DNA from 2 places in the Psychromonas sp. L1A2 genome. Region 1 is predicted to be linked to the other one. Evidence: predicted binding sites of a transcription regulator. Region 1 holds the regulator's gene; the other holds the start of a gene.
What was found. Region 1 encodes MetJ, which represses methionine synthesis genes. Its sites were predicted from a motif close to TAGACGTCTAGACGTCTA; they were not measured.
Positions count from the first base shown of each region.

Region 2: the regulator MetJ is predicted to act here: its motif matches at 7,270-7,287, upstream of metN (methionine ABC transporter ATP-binding protein MetN).

Region 1 covers NZ_WUAG01000002.1:1,682,358-1,691,896, reverse strand. The annotation lists gene GQR59_RS17755 (FAD assembly factor SdhE) at 1-62, opposite strand, end outside; gene ygfZ (tRNA-modifying protein YgfZ) at 364-1,341, shown strand; gene GQR59_RS17745 (class I adenylate cyclase) at 1,492-4,017, shown strand; gene metJ (met regulon transcriptional regulator MetJ) at 4,181-4,468, shown strand; gene GQR59_RS17735 (bifunctional 4-hydroxy-2-oxoglutarate aldolase/2-dehydro-3-deoxy-phosphogluconate aldolase) at 5,069-5,692, opposite strand; gene GQR59_RS17730 (sugar kinase) at 5,716-6,651, opposite strand; gene GQR59_RS17725 (heparinase II/III domain-containing protein) at 7,391-9,529, shown strand; gene GQR59_RS17720 (heparinase II/III domain-containing protein) at 9,532-9,539, shown strand, end outside.
Region 2 covers NZ_WUAG01000002.1:633,812-643,350, forward strand. The annotation lists gene GQR59_RS13230 (AraC family transcriptional regulator) at 1-584, opposite strand, end outside; gene GQR59_RS13235 (mechanosensitive ion channel family protein) at 925-1,761, opposite strand; gene GQR59_RS13240 (nuclear transport factor 2 family protein) at 2,234-2,704, opposite strand; gene GQR59_RS13245 (hypothetical protein) at 2,835-4,046, opposite strand; gene GQR59_RS13250 (MetQ/NlpA family lipoprotein) at 4,520-5,338, opposite strand; gene GQR59_RS13255 (methionine ABC transporter permease) at 5,476-6,162, opposite strand; gene metN (methionine ABC transporter ATP-binding protein MetN) at 6,152-7,186, opposite strand; gene GQR59_RS13265 (PEP-CTERM sorting domain-containing protein) at 7,857-8,540, opposite strand.

The DNA of each region.
Region 1 (9,539 bases):
AGTTCTAACATACCACGACGACAAGCCCACAATAAACGAGAAAGAGAAACCTCTTCTGTCATGACAAATACTTCCTTTTAAAAAAAATGGAGGATTATTTATAATAGCAATCCAAAATAATATGAAACATGATACTACACTGCATTAAAAAGTAAGTTCAGGCAAAATTAGCAGTAAACGATGATGACCCACAAATAAATATTTATCGAATTAATAACGTGTAATATTAATCGGTTATTTATATCAATTGATATACAGTGCACAACATCATAACAACAACGTTTTATTAACAGCAACTACTGACAAAATAGGTTGTGAGCTATAACATTGTAATAGACCAATTAGACCAAAAATGAGGCCAATATGCGAACACTTAGCCAACTTGAGAACATTAGTAAGCTACCAGACTTAGTTTTATGCCCACTTGATAGCTGGGATTTAATTAGTGTAACAGGTGAAGACCGTATTACTTTTTTACAAGGACAATTAACTTGTGATCTTGAAAAATTAGAAACCGGGCAGCAAACCTTAGCTGCGCATTGTAACCCTCAAGGAAAAGCGTGGACAGTCGCACGAGTAATTGTATTAGAAGACCGTGTTTTATTAACTCAGCCTAGCTCTGTCTCTGAAGTACAATTACCAGAATTAAAAAAATATGCTGCTTTTTCTAAAGTCGTGATACAAAAAGAAACTGAATATAAAATATTTGGTTTAGCAGGCCCTAAATCAGCAGAATATATTGCTGAAGAGGTTGATACGGCAACAACGCATGAAACAAGTAGTTTACTTGATAGCGGCACAATATTGATAAAACAACCATATCCATCATTACGTTATCTTGCGATTATGAAAAATGCAGTTGCTGAAGATTTATTAGCCGATTTAAAAAATAAAGCAGAAATCTTCGATGACAGTTTATGGAATGCAATGAATATTGCTGCAGGTGTCGGTTTTATTGAAGCACAAATATCTGCACAATTTATCCCACAAATGTTGAATTTACAGGCGCTTGATGGGATAAGCTTTACAAAAGGTTGTTACATCGGCCAAGAAACGGTAGCTAGAGCAAAATATCGTGGAGCTAATAAACGTGCAATGTTTATTCTGACAGGCCGTTCAAACGATTGCCCAAAAGCAGGTCAAACAATCGAAATATTATTAAATAACAATTGGAAACGAGTCGGTGCAATAGTGTCTGCATGTCAATACGGTGATGGTCACATTGAAGTATTAGCCGTATTGCCGAAAGATACAAATCCTGAAGATATTTTCCAAGTAAAAGAACTTGAAGGCTCTACACTTTATTACGCTCCTCTCCCTTACCAGATAGCGGAAGATTAACCTGTAGCCCCTCGATAACTCTAGGGGCGTCGTTGACTGCGCTTGTAGTAGAAGAACACTATATTTACCAATAACCATAATTAATGCTATGATGCTCACACTTTTTTTAGGGTTTAATAGTAATTTACGCCTGCACAAATGGAACACAGCTTGAATCAAGAAATCATCCAATTACGCGACAAATCAGACGAGTTTTCTCGCCTACGCGTTAGATCTGCTTTAGCATTAATGAGGCAAGATGAAGCTGATGTTTTTCAAAGTTTTCCATTATTATTACACTTCAACGACCCTGCTTTACCTGGTTATATAAAAGGTGATGTACCGGTTGGTATTTGTCAATTTAGCCCCACTAAAAAACACCAAAATTTAGTACAAAAGCTATTCGCCATTGAATTGCCAGAAGATGAAATAGAAGCGCCAGAGATTATTGGCTTGTATGCCATGGGGAGTACCTCGTCTATTGGTCAATGTTCTGAAAGTGATTTTGATGTTTGGATTTGTTATTCGCATGAATTAGATCCAGCTCGAGTTGAATTGCTTGATAAAAAATCATGGGAAATCACCTATTGGGCGGAAAGTTTAGGCGTGGAGTTAAACTTCTTCCTTATTCCTGATAATAAATTCAGAGTTAATAATAAAGCAGCGTTGAGTAATGAATCATGTGGAACATCTCAACATATGTTGTTACTCGATGAGTTTTATCGCACCTCATTACGTGTTGCTGGTCGACGTATTTTATGGCGACAAATTCCTCATGAACATGAACATCACTACGATAGCTATGTTAAAAACCTTTGTGCAACTGGGCAAATTAATGCCGATGATTGGTTGGACTTAGGTGGCTTATATTGTGTACCTGCTGAAGAGTTATTTGGTGCTACATTATGGCAACTTTATAAGGGCATCGATAACCCATATAAAGCAACATTAAAGACCATTTTAATGGAAGCTTATTCTTGGGAGTATCCAAATATAGAGCTTATTTCGACATCATACAAAAAAAGTTTTCAGGAACAAGATTTCTATGATGAACACTTAGACCCATACTGTCTCATGCTTAGCAAAGTAAGTGACTACTTAATTAGCATTAATGATTTACAACGTTTAGAGTTAGTACGAGTTTGTTTTTACTTTAAAACAGAAGAGATGCTATCGACATCTTCCTTTAAAGAGAACTCTGCTTGGCGACGTACTATATTAAATAAGTTAATCAATCAATGGGGTTGGACTGATAGTCAAATTGCAGACTTAGATAACCGTAATAATTGGAAAATACGCGAAGTAAAACAAGCGAATACCCTTTTACTTGATGCGCTAATGTTAAGCTATAGTAACTTAATTAAATTTGCACGTGATAACAACATTAGTGAATCAATCAGTGCTGAAGATATAGGTATTTTATCTCGTAAACTTTACGCGGCACATGAAACGCTACCAGGCAAAGTTGATATTATTAATCCTAATATCTCACCAAATCTAGTTGAGCATAATCTCAGTTTCATTCAAATTCCTGAGCATCGTAAAAATAAAGCTGGTTGGTACTTATTCAATAGTACTTTAGATTCTTTTGAATTGGCTTCTACTCCCTGTTTAGGTGATTCACCTTACCTATCTAAGTTAGTTGCTTGGAGTTATGTAAATGGATTATACGATGAAGATACAAAACTTCACTTATATAATCAAGGTTCTGATTTAGTTGATAAAAACCTAAACCAATTTGCAAAAGACTTATACGCTGTTTTCCCTGTATATGTACCAAAAGCCAGTGATAAAGCACTTAGTGCGCCTTGTGCTATTAAGCATTTATCTATTTTCTTAAATGTAGAAAAAGATCCAACAAGACATTGGCAAGATACAGAAGAAAGTGAATTAAACCAGATCGATAATGTAATGGCTTACGGTGAAAATAAAGAAAGCCTAATTGGCAGTATCGATTTTATATACCGTAACTCGTGGAATGAAGTCCGTACATTACATTTTAATAGTCAATTTTCAGTGGTTGAAGCACTTAATACAATCCTTTCAAAAATGCATCAAGATGCTTCGCCACCTCATCAAATTGATTTATTTTGTTATAGCAGACATTTTAGTGAACAAATTTGTCAATCATTCGGCAGTAAACTGAATGAGTTTATTCAACTACGTTTGCATACCGTACATACAAGATCGGTACAAACATTATGGACTGGTGGTAGAAAATTTGGATTTTACTTCGAACGTAAAGGCGTTTCATTACAGCATCTAGAAAGTGCTGTGGATATTTATAGCCATATTTCTAAAAAGAAATTATCAGCTAGTTCATTAAACTTAAAAACGACTCACTATGATCAAACGGCAGATGTTATTGAGTCTCATATAAGTGAAGGTTTGATTCAATTCTTTTTTGAGAATTATCATAATGGTTTTAACGTTTATATTGCTAATGCAGATAACGATGTGGAGACGTTTTTAAACTTTGCGGGTTCAAAAAATGAATTTGTACAAAACGTAAATCGATTCTACGCATCTAATAGTCACCTCCCTGATTCTCTTGATGAGCAAATTAATTTTAACCTGCCACAATTCTACGACATCACGCTAAATGAAGATAAAACTTTATCGCTAAACCCATTTAAAAGCAGTAAGTTAACGGCTTCCACTAAAGACTTACTATCAACTCTTAAACCGAATGAATGACAAATAACATCACTTAAATCACCACTATTTAAGGCATAAAACCAAAGATAGCTAAATTTAAATTTCAAATAAGCTTAATAGACTTCTAGCCCTCTTTACGTTCAGATTGCCATACTTAAAAGATCAAGGTAAAATAAAGCATATTTTTTAAAAGGTTATTATTATGTCAACAAAGTGGAACGGTGAATATATTAGTCCTTACGCTGAGCACGGTAAAAAAAGTGAACAGGTAAAAAAAGTGACAGTTTCAATACCAACTAAAGTATTGAAAATACTGACTGATGAACGTACCCGACGCCAAGTGAATAATCTACGTCATGCTACGAATAGCGAATTATTATGTGAAGCTTTTTTACATGCTTACACCGGGCAACCATTGCCTGAAGATGAAGAGTTAGATAAAAGCCAAAATGTGAATATTTCAGAAACAATGGAAAAAACAGCAAAATAAAAACCTCTTATTGACCAACTAATGAAATTCAAAGCAAATAATACCGCCGTTCTTTATAGGTGGTTACTTGCTCTTTGGTTAGATCAACATTAATTACTCAGATTTTTTACCTCTTTTATCCTATAAAACCTTCTTTAATAACAATAATGCCAATTTTATATTCGCTTACGCAGAGCTTACTTTCTTTAAGGTTACAACCTTTCAATTTAGGACATAAATGAATGTAAGTAAGTAGTTATTCACTTTGCAATACTTGTAATGAAAAAGTAAATTTTTAGCCAGTAAAGTAGATTAATACCAATCACACTTATTAACTGATCTATTTTACTTATTAAAATAACTTATTTCTTCGTTGTAAATTTCGTAAAGGAAAGAAACATTAAAGCATTAACGTTTTTTGGTTAATTCTCAGACAGACGATTAACGAAGTTAATCTTCGAAAGGCTCAATTTACACCTTAAACTAAGTCATTTTTCCTGCGCGAAATTTAGATTACTTATTTAATGTAATTGGTATAACTACTTTTTGTATTCATTTTTAAAAGACATAAAAAAACCTCGATTAAATACATAACCGAGGTTTCCAAAAGACAGTTGATAATTATTTTAAAGCAGCAACCGCTTCTTTAACTAATTGTCCAATTTTATCCCATTCACGATTATCAATTAAATCAGCAGGTACCATCCAAGTACCGCCACAAGCAAGTACCGCCTTGATATCTAAATATTCATTGATATTCGCAGGTGAAACACCACCGGTAGGCATAAAGCTAACAGGGTAAACAGCAGTGAGTGATTTCAACATTGGAACGCCACCAGATGGACCAGCAGGGAAGAATTTTAACGTTGTTAATCCCATTTCCATTGCTTGCTCAACTAAAGATGGGCTATTTACACCAGGAATGATTGGCATATTACGTTGCTGACAGTATTTAACCGTTGTCGGGTTAAAGCCAGGGCTCACGATAAAATCAACACCCGCATCAATGGCTTCATCAACTGTTTTGCTTGTTAATACAGTACCAGCGCCAATTAGCATTTCAGGGAAAGCTTCACGTAGGTTTTTAATGGCTTGTGCAGCAGCAGGAGTACGGAATGTAATTTCCGCACAAGGCATACCATTTTCAACTAATACTTTACCTAACGGAACGGCGTCATTAGCGTCTTTAATTGCAATTACAGGAATTACTTTAAGTGCTTGTAACTTTTCATTTAATGTTGTCATTTTACTATCCTAAATATTTATAATTAATCTACAAAAGGAGCAATATACTGCATATCAATAATTGCGCCTTTATGCTGTATAACTGTACTTGCCACTTGATGTGCTTTTTCAGCAGCAACAACACTTGATTCACCTAACGTACGTTTTGATAGATAACCAGCAGCAAACGAATCTCCCGCCGCAGTGGTATCAATGACATTTTCAGGTGCTACTTTTTGAGCAGCAACACTAATTGAATCATCTGCTGTGATGATCAAACATTCACCGCCACCTTGTTTAATAACAATTTCTTGAACGCCTAATGCTCGAGTACGTTCGATACACTGCTCAACTTTTATGTCGCCGAACAAAGCTTGCTCGTCATCGAACGTTAATAGACCAGTATGTGTAACTGCTAAAATGCGTTTAAAACCTTCAGCGGCTTCTTCTGCAGAATTCCATAATTTAGGACGGTAATTATTATCAAAATAAACTTTACCACCAGCTGCTTTATAACGCGCTAGTAGGTCATATAATTTTTCACGACTAGCAGGCGGTAAAATCGCTAAACTAATACCAGATAAGTAAATAACGTCTTGCTTTAATAATGATTCAATTAACTCTTCACTTGCTGTTTCAAGCCAGAACTTTGCAGCAGCCGCGTCACGCCAGTAAAGGAAACTACGCTCACCTGTATCATCCGTTTCAACCATGTATAAACCCGGCTGTCTTGTTTCAGAACGTTGAACAAATTGAGTATCAATTCCTTCAGCATTCCATGCATCAACCATTTCTTGGCTAATTTGGTCTTGGCCTAATGCAGTCACATAACTAACATTAACATCTTTACTTGCCGTTAAGCGTGATAGATAGATAGCTGTATTTAGTGTATCTCCACCAAAAGATCTACGTAAAACACCATTAACTTCCTGCAATTCAATCATACATTCGCCAATCAAAGCGATATTTAAATTAGCCATTAGCCACCTCTGTTATAAAAAATGGATTCATTTGCATCCTCTATTCAATTTCTTGCTATTCATAACTTGGCCATATTGGCTTTGATTATAAAATCAGCATTTTATACTAATAATGTAAAAGTACTTTGTGCAGAGTTTATTTGTTTGCGCGAATTCATGTTATTAAGCACATTAATAATATTGATTCATATAGAATCAAACGACTAATTAATGCTATTTAACAAAAAATAAGCTTAATCAAAAAACCAGAAAGTATCTCATGGGCGTTAAAAAAGCCTGTTTGTTCAAAAAAGTACGAAAGCGTAACGTTTAGACGACTATTCAAATCAAAACATGACTTTGATTAACATTTAATTTGTTATTTTTATAAGTCAAAAATTGTACATTACACAAGATAATTTGTAATACAAAAAGACACTATGTGTGATCCAGATCATTCACCTACATCACAATCAAAATAATTAATTAGATATCAAAAACGTAGAAAGCACTATCTAAGATGACAATAGTATATCAACCAATCTTACATTATAAGGTAATAAAAAAGCACTTAGCCCTTAAGCTACTGAAAAGCAGAAACTATTATTTAAAAGTGATTAACAAAGCTAACTCAAGTTAATTTAAAAAATAAAAAATAGAGAGCTCACCCTTAAAAACTAAAAAATAAAAGTGATTTTACAGTCTATTTGTATTACTTTATTACACTGTTTCTATCCACTTTATATGCAATGAGGTCACAATGCCTGCCAACGTCAACGCTGTTCTTATGGACCAACAAGAAATTACAGCCATCCAAAAAGAACTCGGTAAACAAAGCCTAATGGGACTCAGCCTCGAAGCCCTGATTAACGACACAGATAACTATCTTGCACAACCAATAGATGTACCAGGACACAGTCCAGCTGGCGGTTACGCACATAATAAACATCAACAAAATTACAAATACATTGATCAAGCAGGTCGTTTATTTTTAATCACAGGCGATGAAAAGTATGCTCAGTTTACTGCTAATTTGTTAACACAATACGCCGATAAATATTTAGAGTTGGGTTTTCAAGAACAACGTAATACCAATCCACCAGGACGACTCTTTCACCAAATGTTAAACGAACATGTTTGGTTATTGTATGCAAGTTTAGGTTACAGCTGTATTAGCCATTGGTTGTCTGAAACACAACGTGCCCACATTGTAGGTCGCTTATTTGAACCAATGTTAGAAGTTGCCACTGTAAAGTATCACTTTGACTTTGACCGAATTCATAATCATGGCGTATGGGCAGTCGCGGCAACAGCAGCATGCGGCGCAGCCATTGGGCAAGAGAAATATATTGATTTGGCATTGCATGGTTTAGCCGGTGATGACATACAAGGTGGTTTCCTTGCACAACTAAGCAATCTATTTGCACCATCTGGTTATTATATTGAAGGCCCTTATTACCACCGTTATGCGATTCGTCCTTTATGTTTATTAGCAGAATTAACTCAGCGTTTCCGTCCAGAACTAGACATCTTTAACTTTAAAGGCCAAGTTATTGGCAAAACAATCCAATCTTTATTATCGACTGCTTATCCAAATGGTGTTTTCCCATCATTAAACGACGCATCAAAAAGCATGGATATTAAAGATGAAGGCGTAGTGATTGCAGTAAGTTTATATGCAAAACACTACCCTGAAGATACCAACTTATTTGGTATTGCTAAAATTCAACAACAGATTTGGATCAGTGGATGTGGCGTTGCTTTATCGCAAGCTTACCAAGCACAAGGCTCAGTTGAAGTTCCTTGCTTACCAAGCGTTGAATTAAGCGAAGGTCCTAATGGGGATAAAGGTGCTCAAGGCTTTATTCGCATGCAAAATGCAAAAGGTGATATTAGCCAATTAGTGATGAACTATGGTCAACATGGTATGGGACACGGCCACTTCGATACCTTAGGGATGACTTACTTTAATAACAATCAAGAAGTATTACGTGATTACGGGTTTGGGCGTTGGGTAAATATCGAACCTAAATTTGGTGGTCGTTACCTTGACGAAAATAAATCTTATGCACGCCAAACTATCGCACATAACTTAGTGTCTGTTGATGCAAGTTGTCAAAACAACTTTGATGTTGATACGGCTGATAGTAAACACGGCACACCACACTTCTTTATTGGTAGCGGTAAAACACAAGCAATGAGTGCTTATGCGGTTGACTTTTACCCTGGTGTCGACCAACAACGCTCACTTATTTTAATTGAGCATGAACAACTAGAAAAACCACTGCTTATTGATTTATTCCGCTTAATCAGTGAAGAAGCACATCAATACGACTACTCGCTACAATACCAAGGTCAAATCATCCGTACTAATGTTGAGCATAAACAACACGCAATATTACATCCAATGGGTGATGATGCAGGTTACCAACATTTATGGAACGAAAGTGAAGGTGCAGCAGCAAAAGACACAAGTTTAGTCAGTTGGTTACAAGGCAGTAGTTATTACACTTGGTTAAGTGCATCCTCTTCTGACGACACCTTATTTTTCACTCGTACAGGTGCTAACGATCCATCATTTAACTTACGTAGCGAAACAAGTTTAATTCTACGTCGCCAAGCTAAAAATGCACTATTTGCTAATGTGATAGAAACACATGGTTACTTTAATGAAGCGATTGAAGCTAGCTTAGATGCACGTGGTAAAATTCACTCAATTAATATTATTGGCTTTAATGATGATGCAACCGTTGTAGATCTTATAGGTGAAAACATTGCATTAACAGTGATGGTCAACAATGACCGTAATGCAACCACTGACAGTCAAACCACTATCGAATTTAATAATCAAACATACAGCTTCCAAGGTTTTGTTGCTGTAGAAAGTAAAGAGGTTTAATCATGAGTTA
Region 2 (9,539 bases), 1.0 Mb from region 1:
TCCGCCATATCTTCTAAATTCCAAGCTTGTTCTGGCGCATCTTGAATCGCCAATATCACCTTAGATAACTGGGGATGAGACAATCCTGCCAATAAACCATGTTCCATGATGTTGTTACTTAAAACGTGTCTCAAAATATAAATGATAAAAATATCAGTTAAGGAGTTGATCATGGGCGTTCGACCGCATCGATCATTAAAAGCTTCTTCAAAGAGTAATAATGACGTTTGCTTTATTTTTGGACAATCATTGAAATTAAAAGAAAGTAAGCTAGGTAGGGCTTCGGCAATAGGGTTAGAGGTCGTTTCATCGTACATCACATTAGCGCAGACCAATTTCGGCGGATTATCATCACTACCAACAATACGATGAGTATGTGGCAAAGGTACAAATAATACGGTAGGCTCATTAAATACCTGTGATACGCCCTGCTCGTCAATTAATGTTAATTCGCCACTCTGTAAAAGGTGTAAATGACCTTGATTCGGTTGTTTATCGAAATGACTGATACCGCATAAGTTACCACTAAAAAAGACTTCCGTATTCATCGAAAATCGTTTCAAAATTATTGAAAGTTGATCCATCTGAGCTCTCTTTATGACTAATTTGGACGATTGGGTTCAAGATAAGGACTATGTCATCCATTTTGAAATATTGAAAGTCTTATATTATCAACCAAGTCAAGGATGAGTTCTGACTTTAGACCGCTTTATTAAAAGGCTGTTCAATAAAAATAATAACAACCAAGTAATAAAAAAACAGTCACTTTCGATAAAGACTATCCAAAATAAAAATGATAAAAAAGGCGCTAATACCTAGGTATTAGCGCCTTTTTATAAAGCAATAATTAGCTCAAAACATCATATATGAAAGCATTACCAGTAACATGCCACCATCATTATAACTTTTATATTTATAATATTTTTAAGCCTGAATTAAATGCACATCGCGTTGTGGGAAAGGAATGCTAATCGCATTTCTATCAAGCGCTTTCTTCAGTTCTTCATTAACACTAAAGAAAACATCCCAATAATCTTTGGGATCACAATGTGGTCTAACTGCGAAATTAACAGAGCTATCACCCATCTCTAATACGCCGACAAAAGGAGCTGGAGTTTGCATTACTTTATCGTTTGCAAGTAATACATCCATTAACACTGCTTTGGTTTGATCAATGTCTGCATCATATGAAACACCAATGGTCAAATCTACACGAATCTTTCCTTCAACTGTATAGTTAGTGATTGAATCATTAGATGTTGCACCGTTAGGAATAATAACGCGCTTGGATTGCGGAGCAATTAAAATAGTATTAAAAATTTGTACCTCTTTAACAACACCTAAATGCCCTTGAGACTCTATTAAGTCACCTACTTTATATGGTTTAAATACCATAATAAGCACACCACCAGCAAAATTAGCCAAACTGCCTTGCAGTGCTAAACCTATTGCTAAACCTGCAGCACCTAATACTGCTACAAACGACGTTGTTGCAATACCTATCATTGAAGCCACCGAAATAAATAGTAAGACTTTCAATACCCATGAAGCCAAGCTAGTCATGAAGGGAATTAAGGTAGGGTCTACTTTGGAATGTTCCATTGATAATCGAATCACTTTACAAATCATACTAATGACCCATAAACCAATTAATAATGTCACTATTGCTAGCGCTAATTTAGGTGCGTATTCAATTCCCAATTCATACGCTTTTGTTGATAATTTTTCGATCTGTGTCGTTGAGACATCTAGAGTACTCATTTAACTTCCTTTTATAATGATCAAATTTATGGCTCATACCATATTTTGTATTATATAAGGGCTAATATAAAGTACCTATTTAGATGCACTCTTTCTCAGGGGAAGATCACTTTTATTCTAAAGAACTGTATTATTTTTCAACAAGAAAGACTGGCAGGAAGGTTTTATATTAGCGTTAAACATGAATAGTTGATTCTTATCATTAACAAATGTTAAGAAGTGGCAGCCTAAAAATATTATTAAGGTCGATGATTAAGCTCTATGATTTAGTTTATTAATAGAGTTCAAAATAACCAAACTCAAGGAAGTTATAAATACAAGCATATAGTTATTCACTGGCTTTTAAGTAGGTAAGTGCTTTTAAGCAAATAGTACTTTTAAAAAAAATGACTTCGATTAAAAATATAAAGACGGTTTAAGTAAGGCTTAGCTAACAAAAAAAGTGCTGTAAACCTTAAATAAAAAGCGAAGTTTACAAGCCTAAGTCAGATAAGCTTGGAAAATCATCTGGTCTACTATTCCCTTCCCACGTAAACAATCGATCTTTTTCATCGATAGCTAAATCATTAATACACGCAAAGCGTTTTTGCATTAACCCTAGCTCATCGAATTCCCAATTTTCATTACCATAAGCACGAAACCATTGATTTTCAACATTACGGTATTCATAAGCAAATCTCACTGCGATGCGGTTTTCAGTAAAAGCCCAAAGCTCTTTCACTAACTTGTAATCTAATTCGTTTTGCCACTTATTAGTCAAGAAATCAACGATCTCAGCTCGACCATTAATGAAATTAGAACGATTTCGCCATTCACTATCTGGGCTATAAGCGAGAGAAACGGCTTCAGGATTTTTATTATTCCAACCATTTTCAGCGGATCTTACTTTTAATGTTGCAGTAGCGGAACTAAAGGGTGGTAAAGGTGGGCGTGCTGTTTTCATCAGTATGCTTCCTAATAGTTTTATATTTTAATTGAACGTTCAGTAAAGCGGATCATTAAACATTAACAAGATATTACCTATTTACAAGGTAGATTAACCAGTAACAATAAATAATGTTATCCGTTTACCTTTATTTAATTTTCTGAGTCAAAGCAGAGAATTCTTTTTGCATCTGAAGATTATTAAATGGCACTAATTCAGGTGCTTGTAATGCCATTATTTTATCAAATAACTCACTGCTATCAGTAATAAGGTTACTTACTTGAGAAGACATAGTAACAGTATTTAAGGTATTAACAGCTAAAGTATAATCTTCCACTAACAGGCTGTGAGCCTTAGACATACTACTTAAATCTTGTTGCATACTCACTTTATATAATTTAATGGCTTGCAAGGTTGTATTCTGACTCTTTAAATTTAAAGAGTAAGACTTCTTGTGTTTTGAAGATGCTTTACGTATCTCATTTTTAGTTGTTTTAATTAGACTGTTTTGCTTGTTCTGCAACTCATCAATACGTGGAATATATTTATATTTTAAATCAGTAATATAGCGTTCTTGAATATAAAGTTGCAGCTCCAACAACACCACATACATACTGTAATATTTTTTAGCGTTATTAAGATCTTCGCCGGAAGTCGCTGTGATCTTAGCAAATGAAGAAGCGATTTCACTAATCACCGGGAAAATAGTTGTCATGGCTAGAATATCATTAGCATTTACTCGTACTAATAACGCTTCAACTTGTTCAAATGAAAGCTCTGTACCAAACTTATTAAGGCGATTTTGTACTACTTCAATCATCTTTTCACGATTTTGTTGGTATGCAGTAATATCATCTTCATAGTCTTGTTGCTTTTGTACTGCGTCTTGCTTGTCTTCACCAATTAAAATGACCGACTTTGATTTTTGTTGAGAAGCTTTTTCTTGAAGCTCTAAAATAGTTGAGTCAATTTGTGCAATACTATTACTGGCATCTTGTACGATATCATCATTTAAAATACTGTAAACATCACCTAACAACGCATCGATATCTTCTTGATATCCTGCTTTATCCTTTTTAAAAAAAGCACTTTCTGGGGCTAAGTTCTTCTCTCCTTTCACTTCAATAATATCAGAGAATCGATCTTCCATTTTGTCCCATGACGATATCGACTTTTGTCTAGCGGCTGACAAGGTTAATAATTCTTGCGTTACTACGTCACCTTCTCCAGTGAGATCAGTATAAAGTTCTGAACTGCTATTTTTAACTGAGTTCCAACCTGTTGATAAAGAGTCCTTCCAATCAGCTTGAGCCGACATTGAAATCACTGTTAAACAGATAAGAGGAATGATTCTTTTCATTTCGTAAATTCCTTTAAAGACGCTATTAATTTCGAAAAAAATAAATAGAATGGATTAATATGATAAAGATGGATAAAGATAATACTAAAATCATCTCACTATTTATACCGATGCTTTATTAGCAAGGCGCTGATTGCAGTAATACCAATGGAATTAAATAAGTGATCATAGATTGCGCAGGAAAAATTAATACTAATAAGGCGTGAGTTGTAGGAGATAGTTGTTCTCACTTCAAAACTCACAACGCAGTTAGGGGTGATTTTAACCAGCAAGAATGATCACCTTATTAATTCTTTTGGTATAACTAGTATTCTCATTACAAAATCAACAACGAAGCTAGGATTCATTTGAACAAGCATAAATGACTGGCTAATTACTTAGAGTGGTATTACTTTTCAACAGATATAAAAAAAGGTATCAAGCTCAGCTTAATACCTTTTTAGTTAACTTAGCATTGAACTATAAAGAATGGATTACCAACCTTTAACAGCGCCACCTTTAAATATTTCAAGTGCAGCTTGGTACACTTCATCAGACTGGTATGCTTTAACAAAGTTTTGTACGTTTTCAGACTTAACATTATCTTCACGAGCAACAATTAAGTTAACGTATGGAGACTCTTTGTTTTCAACAAACAAACCATCATGCTCAGGAGAAAGGTCGATAGAACTTGCATAGGTTGTGTTGATGATAGCAAGGCTTACATCCTCTAATGAGCGAGGTAATTGTGCCGCTTCTAGCTCAATAATTTTTAAGTTTTTCTCGCTGCTAACAATATCTAATACTGTTGCTTGTAAACCAGCCCCTTCTTTAAGCGTTAATAAACCTTGCTTCTCTAATAAGATTAAAGAACGACCTAGGTTAGTTGGGTCACTCGGTACTGCAATTTGATCGCCATCTTTTAATTCGTCTAATGATGTTATTTTGCTTGAGTAACCAGCAATTGGGTAAACTAATGTGTTCCCTGCCACTGCAAACTTGTAACCACGGTCAGTAATTTGTTGATCTAAGTAAGGCTTGTGTTGGAATGCATTTGCATCAATCGAACCTTCGTCTAATGCAGCATTGGGCGTGATGTAATCAGAAAAAGTCACTAATGAAACCTCTAATCCATATTTTTCTTTTGCAACTTTAGCCGCTATCTCAGCTACTTGTGCTTCAGCACCAGCAATTACGCCAATAGTTACTTTAGTGTTATCAACGACAGCAACTTCTTTTTCACAACAACCCACTAATGCGAATGTTGATGCAAGACCTAAAACGGCTAGTACTTTTTTGATATTGAAGCTCATAAACTTTCCTTTTTAATGTAATTATTAAATGTCATTTTAAAATGACACTTTAAAACTTAATTTTTCTTAATTTTTCTTAATTGAGAATATTTAACGACTGAAATGAGACGTTAAAGGCTGAATCACAGCTTAAAAATTTAACGATGATCGACACGTTTAACAAGGTAATCACCAAGTGATTGAATCATTTGTACCATTATCACCAAAATAACGATTGTTATCATCATTACTGTTGCGTCGAAACGTTGATAACCATAACGAATACCAACATCACCAAGCCCACCACCACCAACAGTACCAGCCATTGCAGAGTAGCCAACTAAGGTAACTAAAGTAATCGTTACTGCGTTAATAATGCCGGGTAAGGCTTCTGGTAATAGCACCTTATTAATAATTTGAATTGGTTTTGCACCCATTGCTTGTGCAGCTTCTACTAAACCACTTGGCACTTCCAATAAAGCCCCTTCTACAAGGCGAGCAATAAAAGGAATTGCACCAATAGTTAATGGCACAATGGCAGCTGCGGTGCCAATTGATGATCCCACAATAAAACGTGTTACTGGAATCAATGCCACCAATAAAATAATGAAAGGAATTGAACGGCCAATATTAACCACTACTCCAAGTACTTTATTTAAAAACGTATTTTCTAATAAGCCATTCTTTTTACTCAGGTGTAACAACACTCCTAGAGGAATGCCCACCGCAAAACCAATAAAGCCAGAGGTAAACACCATCACTAATGTTTCCCATAAAGAGTCTACTAAGAGCTCAATTAAGCGAGTATTTTCCGCCCACCACATAGTTACTGCATTAAATGACATAGCCTAGCACCTCTAGTTCAATTTTTTGTTCTTTTAAGTATTGGATTGCTTTATCTGCACATGCTTCTGAACCAATGAATTCCGCTAGCATAAGACCAAATTTAACCCCACCTACATAATCCATATTTGAACTTAATATACTGATATCAATATTGAATTCTCGTGCAACATGGCTTATTACCGGCGCATCAACAGAAGCACCTGTAAACTCTAAGCGTATCAATGGAAAACTATTTTCAATACGTGTTGCTTGTAAACGTTCTTTATAATCACCAGGAATAGACAGATCTAACGTTGAACGAATAAATTCACGTGCAAGATCTGTTTTAGGATGTGCAAAGATGCCACCTACAGAACCATTCTCAACTAATTTACCATCACCAATAATCGCCACTTCTTGGCAAATACCTTTTACCACGGCCATTTCATGCGTGATCAATAAAATCGTTAAATTTAACTCTTTATTAATTTTACGTAATAGCTCTAGGATGGATATAGTCGTTGCAGGATCTAACGCGCTAGTTGCTTCATCACATAACAACACTTTAGGATCTGAAGCTAAAGCACGAGCGATAGCGACACGTTGCTTTTGACCACCACTTAAATTTGCTGGGTACACATCACGTTTATCAGCTAACCCAACTAACGCTAACAACCCTTCTACTTTGCTTTTTATCTTACTTTTTGATTCACCTGCAAGCTCTAACGGTAATGCAATATTATTAAAAACAGTACGAGAAGATAATAAGTTGAAGTGTTGAAAGATCATGCCAATTTTACGACGAGTCTGTGTTAACTCTTGTTCAGATAATTGAGTTAAGTCGATACCATCAACAATGACTTCTCCACTCGTCGGGCGCTCTAATAAGTTAACACAGCGTATCAACGTACTTTTACCTGCACCAGAAGAGCCGATTACGCCAAAAATACTACCTTGCGCTATAGTCAGATTAATATCAGAAAGTGCATTAATCACTTTATCGCCCTGATAAAATACTTTGTTTACATTTTTTATTTCTATCATCAGATTTCCTGAAATTAAATATTGCTTACGTTTCAAACACCACAGTAAATTAGTGTTCTCCATCGTAATTACTCGTGCATAATAAGCCATCTAGACGTCTAAAGCAATTGATGATTATATTGAAATAAAGATATATTAATTTTAAGTATTAAGAGGAAAAAAGATTAGATTAAGAAGTAAACGATTTAAATTATTTCTTGTTAATAGGATTATCTTATTTAATTTGATAAAACTAAAAAATAAGCAAAGAAATAAAAAATAAAGTATTTAGCTTTGAAAAAGTATAAAGCTTTGATAATGAAGTTTTAAAAGAAAACTATTTTAACAGCTGACCACCTTTCTCAGAAATTGCACTTATTATGCGAATTTAGGTCTGGTTAATGAAAGCAGAATTACATTTAGAATCATAAGGTACTATTTTTTAGTATGCAGTGCCGTTAGTGTTGCGTAGTTCAAGGTGAATTATTCAAGCAATAACGGGTTATTAAGAAATAATTTAACGCAGAAAGCCACGGAAATAGCGGTTTTATATCGCTTTGCTTATCCAGAACTGGGGTTAGATAATAAAGTGAATAACTAAAACACAAAAAAAAGCACCATACGATTTGTATAGTGCTTCAATAGTCATTTGCAATAGTAGTTAGATAAAAAGCGTTAAGCTCAAATCACATTACTTCTTGAAACGACGGAAACCTAAACCAGCTAAACCAAGTGCAAGAATTGCAGTTGTTGCAGGTGCAGGGACATCAACAACAGAAAAGTTCACATCAGCGACTTCTAAACCTGTTGCAGAACTAGTACCACCGCCTAACCAAGTGATTTGTAAAACATCACCAATACTTGCTGCTGCAGAATCAAAAGAAAAACTATTAAAAGTCCATTCAATTGTAGTCGCAGTAGGTTCAAATAAACCAGATAGTGAAGTATCTTGCGTTAGGTTTAAAATTTCAACTGTTGCACCGATCGCATTATTACGAGCACCAGCAAAGAAGCTTAATACTGCTTCTTGACCAGCTTCAATAACAGAATCTAAAGTGAACGAAGCTGTCAACGTTTCATTACCTATATCATCGTTTACTTCAATTGCACCAGGAATATTTACTTGTGCAGTTGAGGCATCGTTATCATGATCATAAGTACCGCTCATTCCACGAGGTCCAGCACTTGCAAAAGTGTAAACTTCGAAACCTCCGCCGCTTGTATCAGCCCAAGTTACATCCGTTGAATTTTGTAATGCTGAGCTACCACCACTAAAATCTTCAGAGAAGATTAAACTAGCGTTAGCTACATTGAAAACACAACTTGCAGACAGCAAAACTGTAACAGCCGTTAATTTTGAAAAAACTTTTCTCATTTGTATATCCTTTATTACCTTCACTTTCTTTCCTACTATTAGAAAGAATCTCCATGAAATCTCATTTATAACTGGTTATATTGTAAGCGAATATATTGTCATATCAACTTAATATACTCATAAAGTATGATTTGACTTAAAATTCATCAATTACCTACAAATAATTAAGTTTTAAGTTAAAGATCATCTAAACAACAGAAAAAAATCACTCCTAAAGTAGTATTTAAATTTTTAAAAATAATTGACATAAAACCCAAAATACAAATATTAAACGATTAAAGAAATAAACCGTTCGATTATTCGCGACTAAAAGTAAAAATAATTAGCCCAAAAAAAGTCATTAGCTGTTTATTGCAATGGGAAAGTGCTTAGTCATTCTGGATATTTATATAAAAGATATCGGCACACGAGGAAAGCGTATTTGAGAAACGAGGAAAACTTATGATGGGTAAATTTATATCGAAAAATGTATGTAATTCGAACAACAAATAGTAATACCTCCTCTCTCTAACTTATGCTGTTCGACCTAGGAAATATATCAAAAAAGACCAAATATTCTTAATGAAAAGACTCAACTAATAGCCATACAGATATAAAAATAAAACCAGATTATAAAATAGAAAACATATTAAAAATTCTTTTATTAATAATTAAAAACAAATCATGTGACAAACTAGCTATACCCTCACATTGGGCCTAAACAGCTTAAAATATGGCCTTAGTTGATTTTAATTCATTCTTTAGTACCCCACAATTAGCTTTACATCTCAACAAAGAAAATTAAATAATAAAAATCTACGAACGGTTTGAATATCAATCAAATATAAATTATTGTAGTTAGTATCATACAGAGATGGAACGCAAGTAAACTTTCTCAAAATGTAGTAGTAGGATATAGATAAAGTATAAATGTATGAGCACAATTTTTTAACTTATAGGGCCTTAACTAAAACTCAAACACATGCACGTTAATAGTTTAATTAACGAACAAACAATTGA